One region of the Streptomyces sp. NPDC037410 genome, then DNA from elsewhere that is predicted to be linked to it. Evidence: riboswitches for the same ligand, from Rfam matches in the RefSeq annotation. Region 1 holds a riboswitch; each other region holds the start of a gene.
The links. A riboswitch is a leader RNA that binds a small molecule or an ion and turns the genes downstream of it on or off. The one in region 1 is predicted to bind cobalamin.
Positions count from the first base shown of each region.

Region 2: another riboswitch for cobalamin. It lies ahead of ACZ7HT_RS35150 (cobalamin biosynthesis protein); the one in region 1 lies ahead of cobN (cobaltochelatase subunit CobN).
Region 3: another riboswitch for cobalamin. It lies ahead of ACZ7HT_RS22115 (ribonucleoside-diphosphate reductase subunit alpha); the one in region 1 lies ahead of cobN (cobaltochelatase subunit CobN).

Region 1 is NZ_JBVJWR010000004.1:222,802-229,940, forward strand. Features, by position in the region: gene ACZ7HT_RS08600 (fibronectin type III domain-containing protein) at 1-527, opposite strand, end outside; gene cobJ (precorrin-3B C(17)-methyltransferase) at 650-2,146, opposite strand; gene ACZ7HT_RS08610 (precorrin-8X methylmutase) at 2,143-2,787, opposite strand; gene ACZ7HT_RS08615 (cobalamin biosynthesis protein CobG) at 2,802-4,031, opposite strand; cobalamin riboswitch at 4,207-4,345, shown strand; gene cobN (cobaltochelatase subunit CobN) at 4,386-7,139, shown strand, end outside.
Region 2 is NZ_JBVJWR010000033.1:57,731-64,869, forward strand. Features, by position in the region: gene ACZ7HT_RS35135 (alpha/beta hydrolase) at 1-1,021, opposite strand, end outside; gene ACZ7HT_RS35140 (inorganic phosphate transporter) at 1,386-2,645, shown strand; gene ACZ7HT_RS35145 (hypothetical protein) at 2,662-2,901, shown strand; cobalamin riboswitch at 3,017-3,155, shown strand; gene ACZ7HT_RS35150 (cobalamin biosynthesis protein) at 3,191-4,165, shown strand; gene ACZ7HT_RS35155 (cobyric acid synthase) at 4,162-5,709, shown strand; gene ACZ7HT_RS35160 (putative cobaltochelatase) at 5,756-7,139, shown strand, end outside.
Region 3 is NZ_JBVJWR010000013.1:32,883-40,021, forward strand. Features, by position in the region: gene ACZ7HT_RS22100 (tetratricopeptide repeat protein) at 1-229, shown strand, start outside; gene def (peptide deformylase) at 297-929, shown strand; gene ACZ7HT_RS22110 (ribonucleotide-diphosphate reductase subunit beta) at 993-2,003, opposite strand; gene ACZ7HT_RS22115 (ribonucleoside-diphosphate reductase subunit alpha) at 2,003-4,357, opposite strand; cobalamin riboswitch at 4,489-4,618, opposite strand; gene mctP (monocarboxylate uptake permease MctP) at 4,730-6,352, opposite strand; gene ACZ7HT_RS22125 (DUF3311 domain-containing protein) at 6,349-6,603, opposite strand; gene ACZ7HT_RS22130 (GntR family transcriptional regulator) at 6,836-7,139, opposite strand, start outside.

The DNA.
Region 1 (7,139 bases):
CCGGTCGGCGCGAGCGGGCGGACCTTGTCGGCGGTCGCCGAAGTGACGGGCGCGTAGGTGAACTTGACGTTGGCGGCGCCGGTCCAGGCCGCGTAGTACACGGTGAGGGTGTGTCGGCCGGCCGGAACGGTGAGGTTGACCGTCTTCGTCTGGGTGGTGGAGACGTTCCTCCACAGGTCGATCGTGCGGACGCCGTCGAGGTTGACGCGGATGCCGTCCTGGGCGGCGGCGGTGAAGGTGAAGGGACCGCCGGAGCCGAAGTCCCGGACCACCGACCAGCGCACGGAGAAGTCGTCCCGCGGCAGCCGCCCGCCCGCCGGGTCGCCGGTGCCGTAGTTCTCGGCGATGGCGCTGTCGCAGGAGGTCAGCTTGGGGGTGCCGCTGAACGTGGAGTTGGCGAAGAACTCCGCCTTCCACACCGGGGCCGTGCAGGTGACGGCCGCGGCGGCCGGAGTGGCGGTCAGCAGACCACCGGAGGCGGCGAGCGCGGCCGTGACGGCCAGGGCGTTCAGCCGGGTACGAGTCATCACAGGGGGAGGGCCCTTTCCGGACCTATGGGAAGCAGGTGAAACGGGGGAACTCCTGTGTGACTCCCGAGGTGGGGGAAGGGTTGTGCCCGCCCCCACCTCGGATCTCCCGCCCCTGGCTGTCAGCCGTACCGTCGCGGCGTCCACGTGATCGTGCGGCCGTCCCCGCGTTCGACCGCGCGGGTCTGCGAGGAGCCGATCAGGAGGAGGGTCCGCATGTCGACCTCCGAGGGGTCCAGGGTCTTGAGGGTGAGGACGCGGACCGACTGCTCCGGGCCGCCGACGTCGCGGGCGACGACCACCGGGGTCTCGGGGGCGCGGAGTTCGAGGAGGAGGTCGCGGGCCGCGGCGACCTGGTGGGTGCGGGACTTGGAGCCCGGGTTGTAGAGGGCGATGACCAGGTCGGCCGAGGCGGCCGCGCGGAGGCGGGCCTCGATGACGTCCCAGGGCTTGAGGCGGTCGGAGAGGGAGATCGTGGCGTAGTCGTGGCCCAGCGGGGCGCCCGCCGCGGCTGCCGCCGCGTTGGCCGCGGTGACCCCCGGGAGGACCCGTACGGGCACGTCCGCGTACTCCGGTTCGCAGGCCACCTCCAGGACCGCCGTCGCCATGGCGAAGACGCCCGGGTCGCCGCCGGAGACGACCGCGACCTTCCGGCCGCGCCGGGCCAGGTCGAGGGCGAACTCGGCGCGCTCGGACTCGACCTTGTTGTCGGAGCCGTGCCGGATCTGGCCGGGGCGCAGGACCGGCACCCGGTCGAGGTAGGTGGTGTAGCCGACGAGGACGTCGGCGTTGACGAGCGCGCCGCGCGACTCGGGGGTGAGCCAGGGTGCCCCGGCGGGGCCGGTGCCGACGACGGTGACCTCGCCCGTCTCCCGTACGGGAGGCTCCTGGTCGATACGGGAGGGGAGGACCGCCACCGAGAAGTACGGGACGGAGTCGGGGTCGACGTCCGTCAGCCTCTCCGTGCGCTCGCCCGTCATGAACGCGCGCTCCACGTACCGCGCGTCGTCGAGCCGGCCCGCCCGCTCCAGGGCCCGCTTCACCGTGGGGAACGTGCGGCCCAGCTTCATCACGACCGCCGAGTCGGCGCCCGCGAGGCGGGCCGTCAGCTCGTCCTCCGGCAGGGTGCCGGGGATGATCGTGAGGACCTCCTCCGCCTCGCACAGCGGCTCGCCGAGCCGGGCGGCGGCGGCGCTCACCGAGGTGACGCCGGGGATGACGGTCGTGTCGTAGCGGTCGGCGAGACGCTTGTGCATGTGCTGGTACGAGCCGTAGAACAGCGGGTCGCCCTCGGCGAGGACGGCGACCGTGCGGCCGGCGTCCAGGTGGGCGGCGAGGCGGGCCGAGGCCTCCTCGTAGAAGTCGTCCAGGGCGCCCCGGTAGCCGCCAGGGTGGTCCGTGGTCTCCACCGTGAGCGGGTACATCAGCCGCTCCTCGATGTGGTCCTCGCGGAGGTGCTCGGCGGCGATGGAGCGGGCTATCGAGCGGCCGTGGCGGGCCGAGTGGTACGCGATCACGTCGGCGGACGCGATCGCCTTCACGGCGGCGACCGTCATCAGGTTCGGGTCGCCGGGGCCGAGGCCCACGCCGTAGAGCTTTCCGGGCGTCACGGTGGTCATGCCTGGACCTCCTGGATCTCCGCTTCGTGGGCGAGGGCGTTGAGCGCGGCGGCCGTCATCGCGCTGCCGCCGCGCCGGCCCCGTACGACCAGGTAGTCGAGGCCGAGGGTGTTCTCGGCCAGCGCGTCCTTGGACTCGGCGGCGCCGATGAAACCGACCGGGATGCCGAGGACGGCGGCGGGCTTCCCGGCGCCCTTCGCGATCATCTCCAGGAGGTGGAAGAGGGCGGTCGGCGCGTTGCCGATGGCGACGACGGAGCCTTCGAGGCGGTCCCGCCACAGTTCGAGCGCGGCGGCCGAGCGGGTGGTGCCGAGCTCGGCGGCGAGACCCGGGACGGCCGGGTCGGAGAGGGCGCACAGCACCTCGTTGTCGGCGGGCAGCCGCTTGCGGGTGACCCCGCTGGCCACCATCTGCGCGTCGCAGAGGATGGGCGCGCCGGCCTGGAGGGCGGCGCGGGCGCTCGCGACGACGCCGGGGGAGTACGCGATGTCCTGCACGAGGTCGGTCATGCCGCAGGCGTGGATCATCCGCACCGCCACCTGGGCGACGTCGGCGGGCAGGCCCGCGAGGTCCGCCTCGGCGCGGATCGTGGCAAAGGACCGGCGGTAGATCTCCGTCCCGTCCTTCTCGTAGTCGAACATCCTGGTGCTCTCGCTCATCTCGTCGTGCGGGCCGTGGTCACTGCTTCGGGCAGGGAGGTACGGGGGGTGGGGACGCCGTCCACCAGATAGGTGTCGTCGCCGGTGGCGAGGACGTCGACCCAGGTGCCGTGCGGATGGCCGCAGCGGCGCTCGCACCCGGAGTAGTGGACGGGCAGGCCTCCGCGCCGGACGAGGCCGGCGTCCGTCCGTACGTCCGCGAGGGACTTGGCGCAGCCGGGCCGCCCGGTGCAGGCGCTGACCCCGACCGAGGGCAGGTCGGGCCGGGTGACCAGGCCGTACGTCTCCAGTCCTGGCAGCCGGTCGGCGCCCGCCCCGACGACGACCACGCCACGCCAGGGCGTGCACCGCAGCTCGTCGGCCCCGTCGGCCAGGGCCCGCAGCTGGGCGGCCGTCAGGCGGCCGAGCGGGGCGAGGACGTGCAGGGCGTGCGCGCCGAGCGGGCCGGGTGCGGGCGGCGGGGACGCGGGGAGCGGCGGTGCGGGTACGGGCTCCGCCGTGATCCCGGCCCGCGCGAGGGCCCCGGCCCACTCGGGTACGTGCGTGTCGGGCAGTTCGCGGGGCCGCCAGGCCCCGTTCCCGGCGGCCTCGGCGGCGTCCAGGAACGCGAGGGCCGTGGTGAGGGCGGCCCGGACGGCGTCGGCGGCGGCGAGCCGGAAGACCTCCGGGCCGAGCCGCAGCAGCACCGATCCCTCCGGTCCTGCGATCAAGCTCACATCGCCGCCGAGCCCGGCGACGTCCCCGCGTCCGTCGTCGAGGAGGAACAGGAACCGTCCCGAAAGGGACGCGGCCCGGGGCTCCGCGCACAGCGCCGTGTCCAGTGCGCGCGCCCACAACTGCACGTCCGCGTACCCGAGTCCGTCGAGTCCCGCGCCGGGCGAGGCCACGATGTTGCGGACGCGCTCGTGGGTCGGCGAGGGCAGGAGGCCCGCCCCGGCCAGAAGGCCGGCCAGTTCCGCCCCGCAGCCCTCGCCGAGGCCGCGCAGCTCCGCGTTGCCGCGCGAGGTGATGCTGATCCGCCCGTCGCCGAGGGTCTCGGCGGCCCGGGCCAGGACCTCGGCCTGATGGACCGTCAAGCGTCCGGCGGGCAGGCGCAGTCGGGCCAGGCGACCGTCGTCGGCGGGGTGCAGGCGCAGCGCCCCGGGGCAGGCGTCGCCACGGTCCCGTACGCGAGCTTCGCCCGGTTCGGGCGTCGGGGGCGGGGTGGGCGGCATGGCGGCGAGCATACCCACGGGGAACCGCCCGACCACCGGGTGTGATCCGGCCGACTCTCCGGCACCCTCCGGCCGGTGTGATCCGGCCGACCTCCGGTCTCCGGTGCGGTGTGGTCCGGCTGACCTCCGGTCTCCGGTCCGGTGTGATCGGACCGACCCCCTCGATCCCTGGGGCACGTCGGCGGCACGTTCTAGGATGCAGACCGGCATGGGGTCCCAGGACCCCGGGGAGGAAGCCCGGTGAGAATCCGGCGCGGTCCCGCCACTGTGAGCCCGTACCCGCGAGGGAAGGGTGAGTCAGGAACTCCCGCCGTCCATACGACCACCCGGGGCGCGGACAACCCCGAGGAAGGGCCTGAGCTCGCCATGCTCCTGCTGCTGTCGCACTCCGACACCGACCTGCTCAGCGCCCGCGCGGCCAACGCGGCCGGCGGTCCGGTGGAGTACCGCTTCGCCAACCCCTCCCGCCTGCCCCTCGCCGACCTCCCCGGCCTGCTCGACGGCGCCGACCTGGTCGTCGTCCGGCTCCTCGGCGGCGTCCGCTCCTGGCAGGAGGGCCTCGACGCGATCCGCGCCGCCGGGAAGCCGGTCGTCGTGCTCAGCGGCGAACAGGCCCCCGACGCCCAGCTCATGGAGGCCTCCACCGTCCCCGTCGGCGTCGCCACCGAGGCGCACGCCTATCTGGCGCACGGCGGCCCGGGCAACCTGGAGCAGCTGGCCCGCTTCCTCTCCGACACCGTCCTGCTCACCGGCCACGGCTTCGAGGCCCCGGCCGCCGCCCCCACCTGGGGCCCCCTGGAGCGGACCGTCCGAAACGAGTCCGGCCCGACCATCGCCGTGCTCTACTACCGCGCCCACCACATGAGCGGGAACACCGCCTTCGTCGACGCCCTCTGCGGCGCCGTCGAGGACGCCGGGGCCCGGGCCCTCCCGCTGTACGTGGCGTCCCTGCGGGCCCCCGAGGCCGAGCTGATCTCCGTCCTGCGCGAGGCCGACGCGATCGTCACGACCGTCCTCGCCGCCGGCGGTACGAAGCCGGCCGAGGCGCAGGCCGGAGGCGACGAGGAGGCCTGGGACGCGGGCGCGCTCGCCGCGCTCGACGTGCCGATCCTCCAGGCCCTCTGCCTGACCGGCTCGCGGTCCGCGTGGGAGGAGAACGACGAGGGCCTCTCCCCGCTGGACGCCGCCAGCCAGGTCGCCGTGCCCGAGTTCGACGGCCGGCTCATCACCGTCCCCTTCTCCTTCAAGGAGATCGACGAGGACGGCCTGCCCGCGTACGTCGCCGACGCCGAGCGCGCGGCCCGCGTCGCCGGGATCGCCGTCCGGCACGCCCGGCTCCGCCACATCCCGAACGCCGAGAAGAAGCTGGCGCTCGTCCTCTCCGCGTACCCGACGAAGCACTCCCGCATCGGCAACGCCGTCGGCCTCGACACCCCCGCCTCCGCCGTCGCGCTGCTGCGCCGCCTGATCGCCGAGGGGTACGACTTCGGGCCCGAGGCCGAGCTCCCCGGCCTGGTCTCCGGCGACGGCGACGAGCTGATCTACGCCCTCATCGAGGCCGGCGGCCACGACCAGGACTGGCTGACCGAGGAGCAGCTCGCGAGGAACCCGGTCCGCATCCCGGCCGCCGACTACAAGCGCTGGTACGCCACCCTGCCCGCCGAGCTCCGTGAGCAGGTCGAGGAGCACTGGGGCCCGGCGCCGGGCGAGATGTTCCTCGACCGCTCCCGCAACCCGGAGGGCGACATCGTCCTCGCCGCCCTGCGCCGCGGGAACCTCCTCGTCCTCATCCAGCCGCCGCGCGGCTTCGGCGAGAACCCGATCGCGATCTACCACGACCCCGATCTCCCGCCGTCCCACCACTACCTGGCCGCCTACCGCTGGATCGCCGCCCGCGCGGAGGACGGCGGCTTCGGCGCCGACGCCATGGTCCACCTCGGCAAGCACGGCAACCTGGAGTGGCTGCCCGGCAAGAACGCCGGCCTGTCCGCCGCCTGCGGCCCCGACGCGGCCCTCGGCGACATCCCGCTGATCTACCCGTTCCTCGTCAACGACCCGGGCGAGGGCACCCAGGCCAAGCGCCGCGTCCACGCGACCCTCGTCGACCACCTGGTGCCGCCGATGGCCCGCGCCGACTCGTACGGCGACATCGCGCGCCTGGAGCAGCTCCTCGACGAGTACGCGCAGATCTCCTCGATGGACCCGGCGAAGCTCCCGGCCATCCGCGCCCAGATCTGGACCCTGATCCAGGCCGCCAAGCTCGACCACGACCTCGGCCTGGAGGAGCGCCCGGGGGACGACGGCTTCGACGACTTCCTGCTGCACGTCGACGGCTGGCTGTGCGAGGTCAAGGACGCCCAGATCCGCGACGGCCTGCACGTCCTCGGCGGCGCGCCCTTCGGCGAGGCGCGCGTCAACCTGGTCCTCTCCATCCTCCGCGCCCGCCAGATCTGGGGCGGCACGCAGGCCCTCCCGGGTCTGCGCGAGGCCCTCGGCCTCGACGAGTCGGCCGCGACCCGCACCACCGCCGACGAGGCGGAGGCGAAGGCCCGCGAGCTGGTCGAGGCCATGGAGGCGGCCGACTGGGCGGTGGACGCGATCGACACGGTCGCCGCCGCGTACGGACCCGAGGTCCGCGAGGTGCTGTCCTTCGCCGCCCTCCAGGTCGTGCCGCGGCTCGCCGCCACCACCGACGAGCTGGCCCACGCCGTGCACGCCCTGAACGGCGGCTTCGTCCCGGCCGGCCCGTCCGGCTCCCCGCTCCGGGGCCTCGTCAACGTCCTGCCGACCGGCCGCAACTTCTACTCCGTCGACCCGAAGGCCGTGCCGTCCCGGCTCGCCTGGGAGACCGGCCAGGCGCTCGCCGACTCGCTGCTGACGCGCTACCGCGACGACAACGGCTCGTGGCCGACCTCCGTCGGCCTCTCCCTCTGGGGTACGAGCGCGATGCGCACCGCCGGCGACGACGTCGCCGAGGCGCTCGCCCTGCTCGGCGTCCGCCCGCTGTGGGACGAGGCCTCCCGCCGGGTGAACGGCCTGGAGCCGATCCCGCTCGCCGAACTCGGCCGCCCGCGCGTCGACGTGACGCTGCGCATCTCGGGCTTCTTCCGGGACGCGTTC
Region 2 (7,139 bases), on a different contig from region 1:
TGCCGGGCAGCCGGGCGGCGAGTTCGACGGAGGGTTCCCAGGGGGCGATGGTGTCGTCGGGGCCGTGGAAGAGGAGGGCGGGGACGCGCAGGGCGCCCGGCTCCGAGACGGTCCGCAGGAGGTCGCCGTGCGGGCCGGTCCTGCCCTGGGCGGCGCGGACGGCGAGCGGGAGCAGGGGTCCGGGGACGTGGTGGGCCGCCGCGAGGTTGCGGAGGGTGGCCTCCCAGTCGAGGACCGGGGAGTCGAGGACGAGGCCGCCGATCCGGTCGCGGACGCCCGATTCCGCGGCGGCGCGCAGGGCCATGGAGGCGCCGGTCCCCCAGCCGTGCAGGACGACCTGCCGGGCGCCGCGGCGGACGGCGTAGCGGATGGCGGCGTCGACGTCCCGCCACTCGGAGTCGCCGAGGTGGGCGAGGCCGTCCGGGGAGGGCGGCGCTCCTTCGTCGCCGCGGTAGGCGGGGACGAGGACGGGGATCTTGCGGCGGTTGTAGAAGGGGACGAGGTTCAGCGGGTGCTCGCGGGTGGTGCCGAGGCCGTGCAGGGCGATCACCCAGGTGGTGCGGGGGGCGGCCACGAGCCAGGCGGGCAGGGGGCCGAGCTCGCCGGGGATCTCGACGTCCTCGTGGGCGATCCCGAGGGCGCTGATCGGGGTGCCCCGGTGGAGCTGGGGGGTGAGCCGGACGCGGGCGCCGGACGCGACGACGCCGAGTTCGACGCGTTCGAGGCGGCGGACGACGGTGTCGGCGGAGTGCGGGACGCGGTCGAGGACGGGGCCCAGGACGGCGTGCAGGCCGGGTGCCTCCATCCCGTACGTGCCGGGGCGCAGGGAGGCGAGGCTGCGGGTGAGGGTGATCCGTTCGGGTCCCGTGGCGTGCACGGTGAGTCCCGGGTCTCCGGGCAGTGGTCGTCCGGACGGCGCCTTGAGGGCGACGTCGCTGGCGTACCGGCCGGCCGCGATCACGGCCGCGCCGACACCGATCAGTGTGGTGACGGCCGCTGCCGTCGCTGTAGCCGGGCGCACGCTCCCAGTGTCGGCAGGGCGGGGTGGGGCTGCCACCGGACGGACCCGGCCGGGCGGAAGCGGAGGGGTCGCCCCGGGGAGTGACGTGGGTCTCCTTCGCGGGGTCCCCCGTGCGGATGGTCGTGTCCAGGGAGCGGAACGGGATGTCGGGGGAGGAAGCGGGACAGGTCGCATGTGCCCCGGGAGAACTGGGATGTCCGTGGTTCCGGGGTGACCGCATCGTGGACACCGGGCGCCCCGGAGCGAGAAGCGGAACCTCTTGACACCGGTTAGGGACACCACGTCGCCCGACCCAGTTCATCTTCCGTTCACTCAGGTTGCCTACGTTCAACGAAACACTGACGTCGAACGATTGCCTGGGTAAATGGAACACATCACGCTGCTGCTCGCCATTGTGGTCGTGACAGCTCTCGTGTTCGATTTCACGAACGGTTTCCACGACACCGCGAACGCGATGGCCACGACCATCTCGACCGGTGCACTCAAGCCGAAGACGGCGGTGGTCATGTCCGCCGTGCTGAACCTCGTCGGCGCGTTCCTGTCCGTGGAGGTCGCCAAGACGATCTCCAAAGGACTGGTCAACGAGGACGGCATCCAGCCCGAGGTGATCCTCGCCGCGCTCGTCGGCGCGATCCTCTGGAATCTGGTGACCTGGCTGGTCGGACTGCCCTCCAGCTCCTCCCACGCCCTGATGGGCGGCCTCATCGGCGCGACCGTCGCCTCGATCGGCGTCAGCGGCGTCAACGGCGAGGTCGTCGTCAGCAAGGTCCTCATCCCGGCCGTCGCCGCGCCGATCGTCGCCGGCATCGCCGCGACGCTCGCCACGAAGCTGACGTACAAGATCGGCGCCAAGACCTCCGAGAAGGACACGGCCAAGGGCTACCGCGTCGGCCAGATCGCCTCCGCCGGTCTCGTCTCCCTCGCCCACGGCACCAACGACGCCCAGAAGACGATGGGCATCATCACCCTCGCCCTGGTCGCCGGCGGCACCCTCGCCCCCGGCTCCAACCCGCCCGTCTGGGTCATCGTCTCCGCCGGTACGGCGATCGCGCTCGGCACCGCCCTCGGCGGCTGGCGCATCATCCGCACCATGGGCAAGGGCCTCACCGACCTCCAGCCGCAGCAGGGCTTCGCCGCCCAGACCAGCGCGGCCACGGTCATCCTGGCCTCCTCCCACCTGGGCTTCTCCCTCTCCACCACGCACTCCGTCTCCGGCGCCGTGATGGGCGCGGGTCTCGGCCGCAAGGGCGGTGTCGTCCGCTGGTCGACCGCCACCCGCATGTTCGTCGCGTGGGGCCTGACCCTTCCGGCCGCCGGCCTGGTCGGCGCGGGCGCCGAGTACGTCGCCCGTCAGGGCGACTGGGGCGTCTACGTCGTCGCCGCCTTCCTCGCCGCCTCCTGCGCCGGCATCTGGCTGGTCTCCCGCCGCCAGCCGGTCGACCACACCAACGTCAACGAGGCCGACGCCGAGCCGGAGGGCGTCGTGACCACCGCGATCGCGGCCGTCACCCCGCCGCCGGCCGGTACCGTCGCCGCCGTCGCGGACGAGGACCTGAAGACCACCATCCCCGCGCCGGTCCCCACGGACCCGGCCGCTCCCCCGGCCCCCGCCGCCGCGGTCTAAGGAACTGGAACCAAGCATGAAGATCGACTGGGTAGCCCTCGGCTCCGTCTTCGGAGTCAGCCTCGTGGCGACCGTCGCCCTCGTGGGCCTCTTCACCCTCGGCGTCATCGGCCTCTCCAAGCAGGAGCAGGCCGCCGCCCAGGGAGGCTCCGCCGCCCAGGGAGGCTCCGCCGCCCTGGCCCGCACCGGCGCCTACGCCTGCTTCGCCCTGTGCCTGGCGGCCGTGGCGTACGGCATCTACCTGATCGTCGCCTGACGGTCTCCCCCGCGCCTCCGGCCGGGCGGTCCGCACCTCGTGTGCGGGCCGCCCGGCCGTCGTGTTTGTGGCGCTTCGCACAGTGACACGGTGCAGGTCAAGGGTGAGTTGACGGGTGTTCTCGGGCCGTGGTGGACTGCCGGGGCCATACGGCGGCAGGAGAGGAAGTCCGGTGCGAATCCGGCGCGGTCCCGCCACTGTGACCGGATCCGAAGGGTCCGGAAGTCAGGAACTCTCGCCGCCGGTTTCGTCGACCCAGGGCGCGGACCCTGAGTGAGGACAGTGCGCCATGCCCGGCCGCAGGCCGAGACCTTCCCGAGCCACCGGTGTGTTCGCGTACGGCGCGGCCCTCGGGCTCGCCGTCGACCGCCTCGTCGGCGACCCCCGCCGCGGACACCCCGTCGCCGCCTTCGGCCGGGCCGCCGGCCGGGTCGAGCGGACCCTGTGGCACGACCACCGCGGCTGGGGCGCCCTGCACACCGCCGTCTGCGCCGGTGCCACCGTCACGGCCGGCGCCCTCGCCGCCCGTACGGTACGCGGCAGCCGCGCCGGATCCGTCGCCCTGACCGCCGCCGCCGTGTGGGCCGTCGTCGGCGGTACGACCCTGGGGCGCGAGGCCCAGGCGATCGGCGGCGCCCTCGCCGCGGGCGACCTGGAGACGGCCAGGGAACGGCTGCCGCACCTGTGCGGGCGCGACCCGCAGTCCCTCGACGGTCCGGCGATGGCCCGCGCGGTCGTCGAGTCCGTCGCCGAGAACACCTCCGACGCGGTCGTGGGCGCCCTCTTCTGGGGAGCGGTCGCGGGCGTGCCGGGCCTGGTCGGCTTCCGCGCGGTGAACACCCTCGACGCGATGGTCGGCCACAAGTCCCCCCGCTACCGGCGGTACGGCTGGGCCTCGGCCCGCCTCGACGACGTGGCCGGCTGGCCCGGGGCCCGGCTGACCGCCCTGCTCGCGACCGCCGCCGGCGGCGACCCGCGCGGAGCCGTACGGGCCTGGCGGGCGGACGCCGGAAAGCACCCGAGCCCCAACGCGGGGCCCGTCGAGGCCTCCTTCGCGGGCGCCCTCGGCGTACGGCTCGGCGGGACCCTCTCGTACGCCGGGCGGGTCGAGCACCGGCCCGTCCTCAACGGGGAGGGGCGGCCCGTCGAGGTCGCCGACATCGACCGCGCGGTCCGGCTGTCCCGCCGGGTCACCGGACTGACCCTGGCCGTCTGCGTGGGCGGCCGCATGATCGCGAGCGCGCTGAAGCGGAGGAACGCATGAGGGGTGGGGGGCTGCTCGTCGCCGGGACCACGTCCGACGCGGGCAAGAGCGTCGTCACGGCCGGCATCTGCCGGTGGCTGGTCCGGCAGGGCGTCAAGGTCGCGCCGTTCAAGGGACAGAACATGTCCCTGAACTCCTTCGTCACGAGGGAGGGCGCCGAGATCGGCCGGGCGCAGGCCATGCAGGCGCAGGCCGCGCGGGTGGAGCCGACCGCGCTCATGAACCCGGTGCTGCTCAAGCCCGGCAGCGACCGCTCCAGCCAGGTCGTCCTCATGGGCAAGCCGGTCGGCGAGCTGAGCGCCCGCGGCTACCACGGAGGACGGCAGAAGGAACTCTTCGAGCCGGTCCTGGCGTGCCTGGAGGAGCTGCGGGGCACGTATGACGCCGTGATCTGCGAGGGGGCGGGCAGCCCGGCCGAGATCAACCTGCGGCGCACGGACATCGTGAACATGGGCATCGCGCGGGCCGCGAAGCTGCCCGTGGTCGTCGTAGGGGACATCGACCGGGGTGGGGTCTTCGCCCAGTTCTTCGGGACCACGGCGCTGCTCTCGCCCGAGGACCAGTCGCTCGTGGCGGGCTACCTGGTCAACAAGTTCCGCGGCGACGTGACCCTTCTGGAACCGGGCCTCGACATGCTGCACGGCCTCACCGGCCGCCGGACCTTCGGCGTCCTGCCGTACGCGCACGGGCTCGGCATCGACGAGGAGGACGGCATGGGGGTCCCCCCTGTTCGAGCGAAGCCGAGAACTTGGGGGAGGGTCTCCCTGCGGGGCACGGTCCGCGAGTCGGTCGTCGCGCCGCCGGTCGGCGCGGACGTGCTGCGGGTCGCGGTCTGCGCCGTCCCGCTGATGTCGAACTTCACCGACGTGGACGCGCTGGCGGCGGAGCCGGGCGTGATCGTGCGGTTCGTGGACCGACCGGAGGAGCTGGCCGACGCGGACCTCGTGGTCGTGCCGGGCACGCGCGGCACGGTCAAGGCCCTCGCCTGGCTGCGCGAGCGGGGACTCGCGGACGCCCTCGTCCGGCGCGCCGCCGAGGGCCGGCCGGTGCTCGGCATCTGCGGCGGCTTCCAGGTCCTGGGCGAGCGCATCGAGGACGAGGTCGAGTCGAAGGCCGGCGTCGTCGACGGGCTCGGGCTGCTGCCCGTACGCATCCGGTTCGGGGTCGAGAAGACCCTCGCCCGGCCCGTCGGCGAGGCGCTCGGCGAACGGGTCGAGGGGTACGAGATCCACCACGGTGTGGCGTCCGTGGACGGCGGGGAGCCGTTCCTGGACGGCTGCCGGGTCGGCTCCGTGTGGGGCACCCACTGGCACGGCTCGCTGGAGAGCGACGGCTTCCGCCGCGCGTTCCTGCGGGAGGTCGCGGCGGCGGCGGGACGCCGGTTCGTACCGGCGCCTGACACGTCGTTCGGCGCGCTGCGCGAGGAGCAGCTCGACCGGCTCGGTGACCTGATCGAGGAACACGCGGACACGGACGCGCTGCTGCGGCTGATCGAGCGGGGCGCTCCGGAGGGGCTGCCGTTCGTGCCGCCGGGTGCGCCGTGAGGACCCCAGGACCCGCAGACACCCGAAGCGAAGGAGCGATCACCCGATGAGTACCCGCTATCCGTTCACCGCCGTCGTCGGCATGGACGATCTGCGGCTCGCGCTGCTGCTCAACGCCGTCAGCCCGGCTGTGGGCGGGGTGCTCGTGCGGGGCGAGAAGGGCACCGCGAAGTCCACTGCCGTCCGCGCGCTCGCCGAGCTGCTGCCGGAGGTCCCGGTGGTCGCGGGCTGCCGGTTCAGCTGTGACCCCGCCTCCCCCGACCCGGGCTGCCCGGACGGGCCGCACGGCGACGCGCCCGGCACCTCCCGTCCCGCCCGGATGGTCGAGCTGCCCGTCGGAGCCTCCGAGGACCGGCTCGTCGGCGCGCTCGACATCGAGAAGGCGCTCGCCGACGGAGTGAAGGCCTTCGAGCCGGGGCTGCTCGCCGCCGCCCACCGGGGGATCCTCTACGTCGACGAGGTCAACCTGCTGAGCGATCACCTGATCGACCATCTGCTCGACGCCGCCGCCATGGGCGCCTCCCACGTCGAGCGCGAAGGCGTCTCCGTGCGGCACGCCGCCCGTTTCCTCCTCGTCGGGACCATGAACCCCGAGGAGGGCGAGCTACGCCCCCAGCTGCTCGACCGGTTCGGGCTCACCGTCGAGGTGGCCGCCTCGCGGGACCCGGAGCAGCGGGTCGAGGTCGTCCGGCGGCGGCTCGCGTTCGAGGACGACCCGGCCGCGTTCGCCGCCCGCTGGGCCGGCGAGGAGCTCGCCCTGCGCGAACGGATCGTCGCCGCCCGGGAGTTGCTGCCCCAGGTGACCCTCGGGGACGCGGTGCTGCTCCAGATCGCCGCGACCTGCGCCGCGTTCGAGGTGGACGGCATGCGCGCCGACATCGTGATGGCCCGGACCGCGACCGCGCTCGCCGCCTGGGCCGGGCGGACCGAGGTCACCTCGGAGGACGTGCGGCAGGCCGCGCTCCTGGCCCTCCCCCACCGGCGCCGGCGCTCGCCGTTCGACGCGCCCGGCCTCGACGAGGACAAGCTCGACGAGACCCTGGAGCAGTTCAAGGGGGACGAGCCGGACGACGATCCGGAGCCGGACGGGCCGGGGGACGGAGGTCCCGGTGGTGGCGGGGGCATTCCGCCGCAGGGCGAGGGGCCCGACGGTCCCGCGCCCGAGTCCGCCGAGGCCCCGGAGGACGTGCCCGCCCCGCACGAGGCCCCGGAGAACGCCCCCGCACCGCACGGGGCCCCGCAGGGCTCCGGTGCCGGTGAGCGTGCCGCTGTCCGGGCCGGTGAGCCCTTCCGTACGAAGGTGCTGAGCGTGCCCGGTCTCGGCGAGGGCGCCGCCGGGCGCCGCTCCCGGGCCCGCACCGAGCACGGCCGTACCACCGGATCGACCCGGCCCCGGGGCGCGCTGACCAAGCTGCACCTGGCCGCGACCG
Region 3 (7,139 bases), on a different contig from region 1:
GTCGACGATGCCGAGCGCCGAGGGCGAGGGCGAGCACTCCGACCCGCACGACCACAGCGAGCCCGGGCATCCCGGACCGCTCGGCCACCGCTCGCCCGGCGAGCTGTGGGTCCCCGAGCGCGAGTGCGGCATCGCGGCCCCGGCCGGCCTGGTGCGCGGGCTCCTCGACGGCTGGGTGGCGGACAGCCCGGACAGCCGGGAATGGCGTGATCTGGAAGAGGTCTGCTGAGGCCAGGGCCCCGGGCCCGTAGGCTGTCCCTCGACGGAATCGGGTTTTCAGAAGGGCGCGGCCGGACATGGCGCAGCAGGAGACGGACGAGCAGACGATCAACGACGGCTTCGTCGTGGACACGGAGGACTGCGAGGCGCGGGAGCTCGCCTACCGCGAGCGCGGCACGGTGCGCCCGATCACGGTCGTCGGCAACCCCGTCCTCCACCGCGAGGTCAAGGACGTCACCGAGTTCGACGACGAGCTGGCGCAGCTCATCGACGACATGTTCGCCAGCCAGAAGGCCGCCGAGGGCGTGGGCCTGGCCGCGAACCAGATCGGTGTGGACCTCAAGGTCTTCGTCTACGACTGCCCCGACGACGAGGGCGTCCGGCACACCGGTGTCGTGATCAACCCCGTCCTCCAGGAGCTCCCGGCCGAGCTGCGCGTCCTGGACGAGTCCAACGAGGGCTGCCTGTCCGTGCCGACCGCCTACGCCGAACTGGCCCGCCCCGACTACGCGGAGGTCCACGGCCAGGACGCCCAGGGCAACCCGATCAAGGTGCGCGGCACCGGCTACTTCGCCCGCTGCCTCCAGCACGAGACGGACCACCTGTACGGCTTCCTGTACATCGACAAGCTCTCCAAGCGCGACCGCAAGGACGCCCTCCGCCAGATGGCCGAGGGCACCCCGCGCTACGAGACGGTCCCGAACGACTGATCGCCTGCGCTCACGAGAAAGGGCCCCGCTCCTCACCAGGAGCGGGGCCCTTTCTCGTACCGGCTAGAAGTCCTCGTCGAGGTCCACCGAGCCCTCGACCGCCACCTGGTAGGCGGACGGGCGGCGCTCGAAGAAGTTCGTGAGCTCCTGGACGCCCTGGAGCTCCATGAAGGAGAAGGGGTTCTCCGAGCCGAACACCGGGGCGAAGCCGAGGCGCTGGAGGCGCTGGTCGGCGACGCACTGGAGGTACTCGCGCATCGACTCCGTGTTCATGCCCGGCAGGCCGTCGCCGCACAGGTCCTGGCCGAACTGCAGCTCCGCCTCGACGGCTTCCTTCAGCATGTCCGTGACCTGCTGCTGCAGCGCCTCGTCGAAGAGCTCCGGCTCCTCCTTGCGGACGGTGTCCACGACCTCGAAGGCGAAGTTCATGTGCATCGTCTCGTCCCGGAACACCCAGTTGGTGCCCGTCGCCAGGCCGTGGAGGAGGCCGCGGGAGCGGAACCAGTAGACGTAGGCGAAGGCGCCGTAGAAGAACAGGCCCTCGATGCACGCGGCGAAGCAGATCAGGTTCAGCAGGAAGCGGCGGCGGTCGGCGGCCGTCTCCAGCTTCTCGATCTTCTCGACCGAGTCCATCCACTTGAAGCAGAACTGCACCTTCTCGCGGATGGAGGGGATGTTCTCGACGGCGGCGAACGCGGCGGCGCGGTCGTCCGGGTCGGGCAGGTAGGTGTCCAGGAGCGTCAGGTAGAACTGGACGTGGACGGCCTCCTCGAAGAGCTGGCGCGACAGGTACAGGCGCGCCTCCGGGGAGTTGATGTGCTTGTACAGCGTCAGGACCAGGTTGTTCGCCACGATCGAGTCGCCCGTCGCGAAGAACGCGACCAGACGGCCGATCATGTGCTGCTCACCGGGGGTGAGCTTGGCGAGGTCGGCGACGTCCGAGTGGAGGTCGACCTCCTCGACCGTCCAGGTGTTCTTGATGGCGTCCCGGTAGCGCTCGTAGAAGTCCGGGTAGCGCATGGGGCGGAGCGTGAGCTCGAAGCCCGGGTCCAGGAGGTTCTTCTTCTCGGTCATCACTGGCAGGCCTCGCAGGACTCGGGGTTCTCAAGGGAGCAGGCGATCGCGTCCGCGTCGGGGGCCGCCTGCTGGACGGGGATCGGGGCGGCGGCCTGGGCGGCGCGGGCGATCCGGGTCGCCGGGCGGGAGCGCAGGTAGTACGTCGTCTTCAGGCCCTGCTTCCAGGCGTACGCGTACATCGACGACAGCTTGCCGATCGTCGGCGTCTCCATGAACAGGTTCAGGGACTGGCTCTGGTCGAGGAACGGGGTCCGCGCCGCCGCCATGTCGATGAGGCCGCGCTGCGGGATCTCCCAGGCCGTGCGGTACAGCTCGCGCACCTCGTCCGGGACCCAGGTGAAGCCGGCCACCGAGCCGTTGGAGTCGCGCAGCGCCTCGCGGGTCTGCGCGTCCCACACGCCGAGCTTCTTCAGCTCGTCGACGAGGTACGAGTTGACCTGGAGGAACTCTCCGGACAGCGTCTCGCGCTTGAACAGGTTGGAGACCTGCGGCTCGATGCACTCGTAGACGCCCGCGATCGAGGCGATCGTCGCGGTCGGCGCGATGGCGAGGAGGAGGCTGTTGCGCATGCCGACCGCGGCGATCCGCTCGCGCAGCGCGGCCCAGCGCTCCGGCCAGTTCAGCTCGACGCCGAAGTGGTCCGGGTGCAGGACGCCCTGGGCGGTGCGGGTCTCGGCCCAGGCCGGCAACGGGCCGCTGCGCTCGGCGAGGTCGGCGGAGGCCTCGTACGCGGCGAGCATGATCCGCTCGGCGATACGGGTGGACAGCGCGCGCGCCTCGGGGGAGTCGAACGGCAGCTTCAGCTGGAAGAAGACGTCCTGGAGGCCCATCGCGCCCAGGCCCACCGGACGCCACTTGGAGTTGGAGCGGCCGGCCTGCTCGGTCGGGTAGAAGTTGATGTCGACGACCCGGTCGAGGAAGGTGACGGCCGTGCGGACGGTCGCGTCGAGCCGGTCCCAGTCGAGGTCCGAACCGACCACGAAGGCACCCAGGTTGACCGAGCCGAGGTTGCACACCGCGGTCTCGTCGTCGTTGGTGACCTCGATGATCTCGGTGCACAGGTTCGAGGAGTGCACCACGCGACCGGGCAGGGCGGTCTGGTTCGCGGTCCGGTTGGAGGCGTCCTTGAAGGTCATCCAGCCGTTGCCGGTCTGGGCCAGGGTCCGCATCATCCGGCCGTACAGGTCGCGGGCCGGCATCGTCTTGCGGGCCAGGCCCGCCGCCTCGGCCTTGAGGTAGGCGGCGTCGAACTCCTCGCCGTACAGGTCGACGAGCTCGGGCACGTCCGACGGCGAGAACAGCGACCAGTCGGCGTCGGCGTTGACCCGGCGCATGAACTCGTCCGGGATCCAGTGCGCCAGGTTCAGGTTGTGCGTACGGCGCTGGTCCTCGCCCGTGTTGTCGCGGAGCTCCAGGAACTCCTCGATGTCCGCGTGCCAGGTCTCCAGGTAGACCGCGGCGGCGCCCTTGCGGCGGCCGCCCTGGTTCACGGCGGCGACGGAGGCGTCGAGCGTCTTCAGGAACGGGACGATGCCGTTGGAGTGGCCGTTGGTGCCGCGGATCAGCGAACCGCGGGCGCGGATCCGGGAGTACGACAGGCCGATGCCGCCCGCGTGCTTCGAGAGGCGCGCGACCTGGTGGTAGCGGTCGTAGATGGAGTCCAGCTCGTCCTGCGGGGAGTCGAGCAGGTAGCAGGACGACATCTGCGGGTGGCGGGTGCCGGAGTTGAAGAGCGTGGGGGAGGACGGCAGGTAGTCCAGGCGGCTCATCAGGCCGTACAGCGCGCTCACTTCGTCCAGGGCGCGGACGCTGTCGTCCTCGGCGAGGCCGGCGGCGACGCGCAGCATGAAGTGCTGCGGCGTCTCGACCACCTTGCGGGTGATCGGGTGGCGGAGCAGGTAGCGCGAGTAGAGGGTGCGCAGACCGAAGTAGCCGAAGCGGTCGTCGCCGGCCGGGTCGATCGTCGCGTCGAGGCGCTCGGCGTGCAGGGCGACGAACTCGGCGGTGCGGTCGGCGATGAGGCCCTCGCGGTGGCCGACGGCGACGGAGGCCGAGAAGGACACGGCGCCCTGGCCGGCCGCCTCGTCGGCGATGGTGATGGTGAGGAGCCTGGCCGCGAGCCGGGAGTACGCCGGGTCGTCGGCGATCAGGCCGGCGGCCGCCTCGGTGGCAAGCTCGCGCAGCTCCGCCTCGTCCGACGTGGCGCTGCGGCCGCGGAGGGCGGCGGCGGCGACCTTGCCGGGGTCGGTGTCCGGGAGGTCGGCGGTGAGATCGGTCAGGGTCCGCAGGAGTACGGTCCCGGGTCCGTCGGTCTCGATCGCTGCGGCCGGATCGGCGGGCGCGATGGTCACGTGGAGGCTCTCTCTCGCTCGGCGGGGCCGCGGGCGGGGGAGGCGGGCAGGCGGGCACCCGTACGCGCGGGCGCGCCGCGTCCACCGGCCCACTCCGCGAGGCCCGGACGTCTGTGGCACCCGGAACGGAAGGACCGGGCGCGCTGTCGGCAGGTCCTCGGACTCACTCCGTACGAAGTGCGAAACCACACGAAGTACACCGTTGCGGGACAGTTCCGGATTCGCGCCGGATTCCCCTGCGTCGACAGCGAGGACGAGCATACATGTGGGGGGCGCCGCTCGTGGCACCCCCCACATGTTGTGTCGGCACCACGAGCGCCCACGCGAAGGGGGCCCGGGATTTCCGGGCCCCCTCGTGCACGCGTCCGTGGGTCAGTGCGCTCCGGCGCCGACCTTCTGCGGGTCGCGGGCACCCGCGTCGCCCGCGTCCGCCGTGTAGTCCTCGGGGGAGGTCTCGTCGACGCCCTCGGGGGCCTTGACGGCCTTGAGGACGAAGGTCAGGGCGACCGTGACGAGGACGTTGAGGACGAAGGCGGTGAGGCCGATGTAGCCGATCTCGCCGATGCCGGGGATCTCGGCGGCCGAACCGCCGAAGTGCTTCTGCGTCGGGCTGGCCACGCCGTACGCGGCGGCCGTGCCGTAGACCATGCCGACGGCCCAGCCGGCGAGCAGCGCCCAGCGGTGGAACCAGCGGGTGAACAGACCGCCGACGAGCGCCGGGAAGGTCTGGAGGATCCAGATGCCGCCGAGCAGCTGGAAGTTGATGGCGACCGTCTTGTCCATGGTGAGGACGAAGATGAGCGCGCCGACCTTCACCAGGAGGGACACCAGCTTGGAGACCTTGGTCTCCTGGGCCGGGGTGGCGTCCTTCTTGATGAAGTCCTTGTAGATGTTCCTCGTGAAGAGGTTGGCCGCGGCGATCGACATGATCGCGGCGGGGACGAGCGCGCCGATGCCGATCGCGGCGAACGCGACGCCCGCGAACCAGTCCGGGAACATGTTCTCGAACAGCTGCGGGATGGCGAGCTGGCCGTTGGTCACCTTCACGCCGGCGGCGATGGCCATGAAGCCGAGCAGCGCGAGCAGGCCCAGCATCAGCGAGTACAGCGGCAGGATGGTGGTGTTGCGGCGGATGACCTCACGACTCCGGGACGACAGCGTCGCCGTGATGGAGTGCGGGTACATGAAGAGCGCGAGCGCCGAGCCGAGCGCCAGCGTCGCGTACGTCCACTGGCCCGCCTCGCCGGGCACGAGCGCGCCCTTCGGCTTGCCGGTGGCCGGGTTGATCGTCTTGTACGCCTCGGCCGCCCTGCCGAAGATCTCGTCGAAGCCGCCCAGCTTGATCGGGATGTAGATGATCGCCACCGCGATGACGATGTAGATCAGGGTGTCCTTGACGAAGGCGATGAGCGCCGGGGCGCGCAGGCCGGAGGAGTACGTGTAGGCCGCGAGGACACCGAAGGCGATGAGCAGCGGCAGGTCCTTGACGAACCAGTTGGTGTTCTCGCCGCCGCCGACACCCATCACGTCCAGGACGGCCTGGATGCCGACGAGCTGGAGCGCGATGTACGGCATGGTGGCGAGGATGCCGGTGATCGCGACCGCGAGCGACAGGCCCTTGGAGCCGAAGCGGCCGCGCACGAAGTCGGAGGTGGTGACGTATCCGTGCTTGTGCGAGACCGACCAGAGGCGCGGCAGGAAGGTGAAGATCAGCGGGTACACCAGGATCGTGTACGGGACGGCGAAGAAGCCGGACGCGCCCGCCGCGTAGATGGCCGCGGGGACGGCGACGAAGGTGTACGCCGTGTAGAGGTCGCCGCCGAGCAGGAACCAGGTGATCCAGGTGCCGAACGACCGGCCGCCCAGGCCCCATTCGTCGAGGCTGTTCTCGTTCTCGGCCTTGCGCCAGCGCGCGGCCAGGAAGCCCATGACCGTGACGGCCAGGAAGAAGAAGACGAAGACGCCGAGCGCCACGCCGTTCACGCCGTCCTTCATCGCGCGTCACCTCCCTTGCGGGCGCGCTGGTCCAGCTGCCACAGCTTGTACGCGACCATGGTGAGCACCGTGGAGATCAGCACCCAGAGCATCTGGTACCAGTAGAAGAAGGGGATGCCCGCGAAGAGCGGTTCTACCTTCGCGTAGGAGCTCACCCAGAGCATGGCCACGAACGGGGCGAACAGACAGAGGGCGATCACCACTCTGAGCGGGGTGACGACCGATTGTTTCCCTTGTGTCGCTTGTGACATGGAGATCCCGTCCACTTTGCCGATGATCTGATGATGCCGAGGAAATCTAGGGGACCGTCGTCGTTCTCGGAACCCCCGTCCGTATCACGGATCTGTTCCCCGGACGGTTCAGTGCCATCCCTCTGGTGGAAACGAGGAAGGGCCGCATGGAAAACGCGAACGGCCGCAGGGAAACGCGCAACGGCCGCACCCCCCGCCGGGGTGCGGCCGTTCATGTCGTACGGGAAGGGGCTCAGCCGTTGGGGCGCTTCAGGCGCGCCACGAACTTGTACCGGTCGCCTCGGTAGACGGACCGTACCCACTCCACCGGCTCGCCCTGGGCGTCCAGCGAGTGGCGGGAGAGCATCAGCATCGGCAGGCCGACGTCCGTGCCGAGCAGCCCGGCCTCGCGCGGGGTGGCGAGGGAGGTCTCGATGGTCTCCTCGGCCTCGGCGAGGTGCACGTCGTAGACCTCGGCGAGCGCCGTGTACAGCGAGGTGTACTTCACGAGCGAGCGGCGCAGCGCGGGGAAGCGCTTCGCCGACAGGTGGGTGGTC